2 regions of the Paenibacillus sp. GCM10027628 genome follow, and region 2 is predicted to be linked to the other one. Evidence: a T-box and tRNA genes for the amino acid it is inferred to sense, from the RefSeq annotation. Region 2 holds a T-box; the other holds one or more tRNA genes.
What was found. The T-box of region 2 lies ahead of leuS (leucine--tRNA ligase). A T-box ahead of a tRNA ligase gene usually reads a tRNA of that ligase, here a tRNA-Leu.

Region 1: it encodes a tRNA-Leu, which carries the amino acid that the T-box ahead of leuS (leucine--tRNA ligase) is inferred to sense. The anticodon was not compared.

Annotation. Positions count from the first base shown of each region.
Region 1 is NZ_JBHTHA010000023.1:100,075-103,489, reverse strand. It holds gene ACFQZT_RS17590 (Bax inhibitor-1/YccA family protein) at 1-181, opposite strand, end outside; gene ACFQZT_RS17585 (YidC/Oxa1 family membrane protein insertase) at 359-1,048, opposite strand; gene ACFQZT_RS17580 (hypothetical protein) at 1,090-1,350, opposite strand; tRNA gene ACFQZT_RS17575 (tRNA-Leu) at 2,065-2,149, opposite strand; gene ACFQZT_RS17570 (hypothetical protein) at 2,295-2,477, shown strand; gene ACFQZT_RS17565 (adenosylcobinamide amidohydrolase) at 2,509-3,243, opposite strand; gene ACFQZT_RS17560 (hypothetical protein) at 3,281-3,415, opposite strand, start outside.
Region 2 is NZ_JBHTHA010000002.1:185,129-188,543, reverse strand. It holds gene ACFQZT_RS02120 (CvfB family protein) at 1-597, shown strand, start outside; gene ACFQZT_RS02115 (class I SAM-dependent DNA methyltransferase) at 599-1,357, shown strand; T-box leader at 1,428-1,668, shown strand; gene leuS (leucine--tRNA ligase) at 1,789-3,415, shown strand, end outside.

The DNA of each region.
Region 1 (3,415 bases), on a different contig from region 2:
GGATTACAACGGCTGCCACTAACATGACCACTTCAGCTACAACGAAGAGCATGATCATCGATGGCGGAACGACAATAGCACCGATCAATGTTCCCAGAAAGGAAACCAAAAGCGAAATCGCAAACGTTTGAAGCACATGGGCAAAGCTGCCTGAATGTGAAACCGTAACCGTTCTTTCCATGGAAAATTCATCCCCTTTTGAAAATAGTACAATCTATATTATGTATTATAACCAACTTTCATGTAAGCTGCCAGATGATACGCTTTTTCAGCGTGAACGCATTGTTAAAGGACCTGCAAGCTTAAGTCGAAAAGTTCACTGCACCCTTTCAGGACACAGTGAGCTTTTTTGTAATGATTATGCGCTAGCAGCGTTTTCTGATGAAAATCCGTGAGTGACCCATCTTCGGCCAATTGGCGTTCGGTAGAATCCGCGTTCAACAATTGCGAACAACGAATTTGTCATCCAGTAAAGTCCAATCGCTACAGGAGCTGACCACATGACGGCTGACATGATCATGACCATAATCAGAGGCAATGTCATCCGACTTACCCATGAACCCGTTACCGCGATTTCACTAGTGAGCGGCACAATCATGCTGATGAATGTAACTACCGCATACAAGAGCGGCACCAAGTGGAACGGATCACCCGCTCCAAGTGAGGACATCCAAGGAACAAGATGACTCGTCATCGCGGCTCCATGCGTCGAGAAAACGCGGTACAGACTAAGAAACAGGGGGGCCTGTATGAGAGAAACCGCGATTAAAGACAGCGGTTTGACGCCGAACTGTTGGTAAGCCTTGCTCGTTTCTTGCAGAAGCCTCGCTTGGTCTTGAGCGAATTTCTGTTTTAGCTCCGCCAGCACCGGCTGCATGCTAGATTGTCTGAGTTGTTGCCTGGCAGTCCGCAAATTAAAAGGGAATAATAACACTCTGACCAGGAGAGTCAGCAATATGATCGCGAAGCCCCAATCTGAAGTCATATGATAAAGTCCAGATAAGCCGGCGAACAAAGTTGTAATGATGGGATGAAGTATCGTATCCATTATTTCCAATTCCTCCTCGTATGCATGAATGAAGCTTAATCTTATTCATGATCGAGTGAGGAAGCCGCTTCTTCGTCCTTCTTTCGTTGTAAAGCTTTGAGTGCGGGTATTTTCCTTCGGACCCGGAGCAAACGATGGCTTGCAGCAGCTTGGCTGATCTTTGCAGCCGGGAATTGAACAACTGATTTATAGACATCCGTATATCGGAGCGGCACTGGGAGAAAGGCCCCATAATATCCAACAATCAGACTGCTGATTCCAAGAAGTAGAACGATCATCGACAAATCAAACGTACCTTCCATCCAGTTACCACCTCCTACATTGTAAGATCATTTAAACCTAATGAGTAAGAATTCGAAACACAAACATACATAATCGAATCAAGCCTCTAAAGAAGAACTCAACCAGGATTTCCCCAACGAAATCCAGAAACCAATTCAGAACAAGGCCTCGTTTTCGCTGCTGTTTCGTAGGCTCGGTTTGTTCTTTGAATACTGCTATGGTGTCCACCAGCCTTATCTTTTGTCAAGCATACTCCTTGTTACGATGATCCAAGCGAATGGTTTCATAAAGTATGGCATCTGCCCAGTTCAAATCAGTAACGATGGAAAAGAGGCTGTCGATTTATTGGGGATAGTTTTGACGTGAACGGAAACATGCAGAGAATGTATATGATTTTTCGTATTCATTTACAGAACCAGGGCCCAAATCGCGTTTTGTGTATGAAAAATCGAATAGAATCGACTGATTCGATGTGTACGCCGCTCATTTTGTATGATTTTTCGCATACATTTTGTGGTCTCCCGCAGATTTCCGAAGGTATGAACAGTTAATCGACAGCCTCGAAAACATTGTTAACGCATCGATCAGCGTCCCATAGGGTTGAACTCGCTTAGAAAGGTGAGCCATATGTCCTCCCCTGAAGCATTTTTCGGAAACCGAAAATTTATACTTTCTTATGCGAAAAAAAAGACCATGACGTCTACGAAAGTAGAACATCATGGTCTTCTTTTAGATGCGGTCGAGAGGACTCGAACCTCCACGGGGGGTTAGCCCACACGGACCTGAACCGTGCGCGTCTGCCAATTCCGCCACGACCGCAAGCAGCTTAATGAACAAGTTCATTTTAGCGGCGACAAAAATTAATATATCACGGATACCGTTGCAAGTCAATGAAGTTTTGCGAGCTTCCGTATAGATATCGTTCCATATCCACACGCTATATCCAACAAGGAGGGATACACCCATGAATCAAAAAGAAATTGATGCATTAGAGCCGAAATATACCGGCAATCAGCGGGATTTAACGGAAGGTGAGGCCGAAGCTATCGTGCATGATCCCAATTACCAAAATGAATCAGATAATGATTTAGGGCTAGATAGCAGCCTCGCAACCGGCTTGGCATATGGCCTCTTCCGAAGAACCTGAGCCTATCGCCCATGGTTATATCTCGAGAGCTTTACTGTCTTGAATTGTCAGTAAGGCTTTTCTCCATATTTTCGCCCTGAATCCAGATAGCCTCATACACGGTCCTTCCAATCAAATAACCGAGTTGCGTAGCTGTTCCGGCATAATGATATTGACGTCCGCGATCTGTTGCTGCAATAAGTACGGCATCGGTCGTGGTGCCCGTAGCGGACAAACCATCCATTCGAACATCCAAATCTTGAAGCGCAGCGACCTTCGCTTCCGTTGCCGTGATCACTGCATTGACCATGGCGGCATCGGTCAGACAACCGTTAATGACTACGATACTGTTAATCGTTCCCGGATATAGAGACGAGGCGGGCAGTCTAACGCCAGCTCTTGCTTTATTTCCCAGCCCAACAGTGACCCAGGCTGTGACTTGAAGCCGTTCTTCACAACGGTCATTAGTGCTATCATCACCGTCCGACTTCCAGCTTAGCGAGCTGCTTCCAACGTCTCGGACCCTCGCGGCTGTCAGCATGCCGGCCGTTACATAAGGATCCAGTCCTTCTTGAATGATGAACTTGCTCATTTCAGTTATAGGATCATTTTCATTATAGGACTTGTCTACTTGCCGGTTCAACAAACCTGTGTGAAAGCCGAAACCACCGCCCCAAGGCGATGAATTTAAAGTTCTAAGGGGCGACTTGCTTTGAATGAGTACATATTCCCCTTGTCCCGAAACAACGTGTTTCATCGTAATACCTTGAATTTGTACATCACTCAAGCCATTCACTCCTTATCGTGATCGACTTCCACGATTCTCATTCTTCATCATCCGAATCAGGCTCTACTGGTTCTTGAGGAAGCATATACTCAGGCGGTCTTTCGTCGCCGTAGGGCTGGTAAACGTAACCTCGAGAGAGCTTAACAACTCTACGGTTTTTTTTGCGAATCAG
Region 2 (3,415 bases):
CTTCCTTACAAACATGTGCCTGAACTTGAGACACTGCGCCCGCAAGTTGGCGATAAGATTTTTGTAACGCTTGCACATGACCGGCAAGGGCGACTGATTGCGAAGCTGGCGACGGAGGAGGATCTGGCTCCGCTCAGTGTAAGGGCCCCGTCCAGCTGGAAAAACCAATGGGTCGAGGCCCGCGTGTACAAGCCTCTTCAAATGGGAACATTCGTCGTTTGCGATGCAGGCGTTCTCGGCTTCGGCATAATCGGGCTCATCGCAGCGCCTGAACGGACTCGCTTGCTACGCGTAGGAGAGATAGTGAAGGTTAGAATCGTCTTTGTGAGAGAAGAAGACGGGCGCGTGAATGTATCTATGAGGCTGCCGAAGGAAAAAGGGCGCGACGAAGATGCCGAGCGCATCTTGAGCGTGCTCAAGGAACGTCCGAATGGTGCGATGCCTTACTCGGATCAAACAAGCGCCGATATGATCAGCGATCGATTCGGGATGAGTAAAGCGGCTTTCAAACGCGCAATGGGCAAGTTGATGAAGGAAGGTCTCGTCTACCAGAAAGAGAACTGGACCTATTTGAAACAAGAGGAGACGCAGGGCTAGGATGAGCTACGAACGATTTGCCTATACATACGATCGTCTAATGGAAAGTATGCCGTATGGCGAGTGGCTCCGATTTGCTAGAGAGAGCTTCGAACGGTTCAACATTCAGCCTGTGACAATCGCAGATTTAGGCTGTGGAACCGGTACGCTTGCGATTCCCCTTGCGCTTGAAGGGTACCGAGTGACAGGCATCGATTTGTCTGAGGACATGCTCGCAGTAGCCGAACAAAAGGCTGAGCAGCGAGGCACATTGCTTGGCAAGGGTTCATTGCGCTGGGTGCAGCAGGATTTGCGGGAATGGGATCTCGGCGAACAGGTGGATGCTGCTATTTCATTTTGTGACTGCATCAACTATTTGCTGGAAGAAGAGGACATCATCCAAACATTCCGGCAAACATATGCGGGTTTGAAGCAGGGCGGCATTTTCCTGTTTGATGTGCACACTCCTGAGCAGTTGTTTGCATATGCCGATTCACAGCCATTTTTTCTCAATGAGGAAGATGTTTCCTACATTTGGACAAGTGAGCTGGATGAAGAACGTGTTCAGATCGAACACGACTTAACGATCTTTGTTCAAGAAGGCCCTACGGAGATGTTTCGGCGGATCGATGAGGTTCACATCCAGCGAGCATATCCTCTGAGATGGTTGGAACAGCAGCTTCTCGCGGCCGACTTCACTGAAGTGCGGTTAGCTGCAGACTTTTCATGGGAATCACCGACGGTATCAACGGAACGTGCTTTCTTCATAGCACGCAAATAATAGGGTAAAGTCGATTCGCGGCTTGACAGTGCGGCATTATTTTACATATAATCAAAGCTAATCAGAAGATTTTAAAGCTTTGAAGAGGAATAGTAGCTGTGCGCAGCATCTTGCAGAGAGCCGGGAAACAGGTGAAAGCCGGCAGATGTCAGCCAAGCGAACTCGCCTCTGAGCCAGAAGGTGAACACCGTCGTTATCAGCGGTGCTAGCCGGATCGTTTCACCCGCGTTAAGGGGCAGAGTGAACACAGGCAAAGTATGCCGCGTGTTAACTAGGGTGGTACCACGGGAATATAACCTCTCGTCCCTAGCGATATCCGCTAGGGATGAGGGGTTTTTTTGGCGCTTCATAATGGGTTTTCAAAACGGCCATGATTAGCGCTTTATTGAATTAAGTATGGCGATCGTCATACATCAGGGAGGATCTTGCATATGTCACAGGAAGTTAAAGAAACACGCGAGCAGCTTGGCTACAATCCGCAAGCGATCGAGCCAAAATGGCAAAAGTATTGGGATGAAAAGAAAACATTCAAGGTGCTGGAAAACTCGGATAAACCGAAATTTTATGCGCTGGATATGTTCCCATACCCATCCGGAGCAGGGTTGCATGTCGGCCATCCGGAAGGTTATACGGCAACAGATATCGTTTCCCGTTTTAAGCGGATGAGAGGCTACAATGTGCTGCATCCGATGGGTTGGGATGCTTTCGGTCTGCCGGCCGAGCAGTATGCGCTGGATACGGGCAATGACCCGCGCGATTTTACGAACAAGAACATCGATACGTTCCGTCGTCAAATCAAGTCGCTCGGATTCTCCTACGATTGGGATCGTGAAATCAGCACGACGGATCCGGAGTATTACAAATGGACGCAGTGGATTTTTATCCAGCTTTATAAAAAAGGTCTCGCTTATGTAGATGAAGTACCGGTGAACTGGTGCCCGGCACTCGGAACCGTTCTGGCGAACGAAGAGGTCATCGACGGCTTGAGCGAGCGTGGGGGCCACCCGGTTATTCGCAAGCCGATGCGCCAGTGGATTCTGAAAATCACTGAGTATGCGGAGCGCCTGCTCGAGGACCTTGAGGAGCTTGATTGGTCTGAAAGCATCAAAGATATGCAGCGCAACTGGATCGGTAAATCGAAAGGCGCCGAAGTGCAATTCGCGATTGACGGACACGCTGAGAAAAGCTTGACGGTGTTTACAACGCGCCCGGACACCTTATTCGGAGCCACCTACTGCGTCCTTGCGCCGGAACATGAGCTTGTTGCAGCTATTACGACTGAAGCGCAATCGGCTGCAATCCAGGAATACCAGGAAAAGGCGGCACGCAAGAGCGACCTTGAGCGAACAGACCTGGCCAAAGATAAAACAGGCGTTTTCACGGGGGCTTACGCAATTAACCCGGTGAACGGCGCGAAAGCGCCGATTTGGATCGCCGATTATGTGCTTGGCGGTTATGGAACCGGCGCGATCATGGCAGTTCCTGGACACGACCAACGCGACTGGGAATTCGCGAAGCAATTCGATCTGCCGATTATTGAAGTCGTGCAGGGCGGCGATGTACAGAAAGAAGCCTACGCTGGCGATGGCATTCACGTTAATTCGGAACTGCTTAACGGCTTGAACAATGAGCAGGGCATCAGCCGCATGATTGAGTGGCTGGAGCAGAACGGCAAAGGCCGCGGCAAAGTTACGTACCGTTTGAGGGACTGGTTGTTCAGCCGTCAACGTTATTGGGGAGAGCCGATTCCGATTCTCCATCTTGAAGACGGCACGATGAAGCCTGTGCCTGAGGACCAATTGCCTCTGCTGCTTCCGCAAGTCGACGAGATCAAACCGTCCGGTACCGGAGAATCACCGCTGGCCAACGTTTCCGATTGGGTGAATACGATCGATCCGGAGACGGGCATGAAAGCCCGCCGCGAGACGAATACGATGCCTCAGTGGGCCGGCAGCTGCTGGTACTACCTGCGCTTCATCGACCCGCGTAATGACAAGGAGCTTTGCTCGCACGATCTGCAGCAGCAATGGCTGCCGGTAGATCTTTACATCGGCGGCG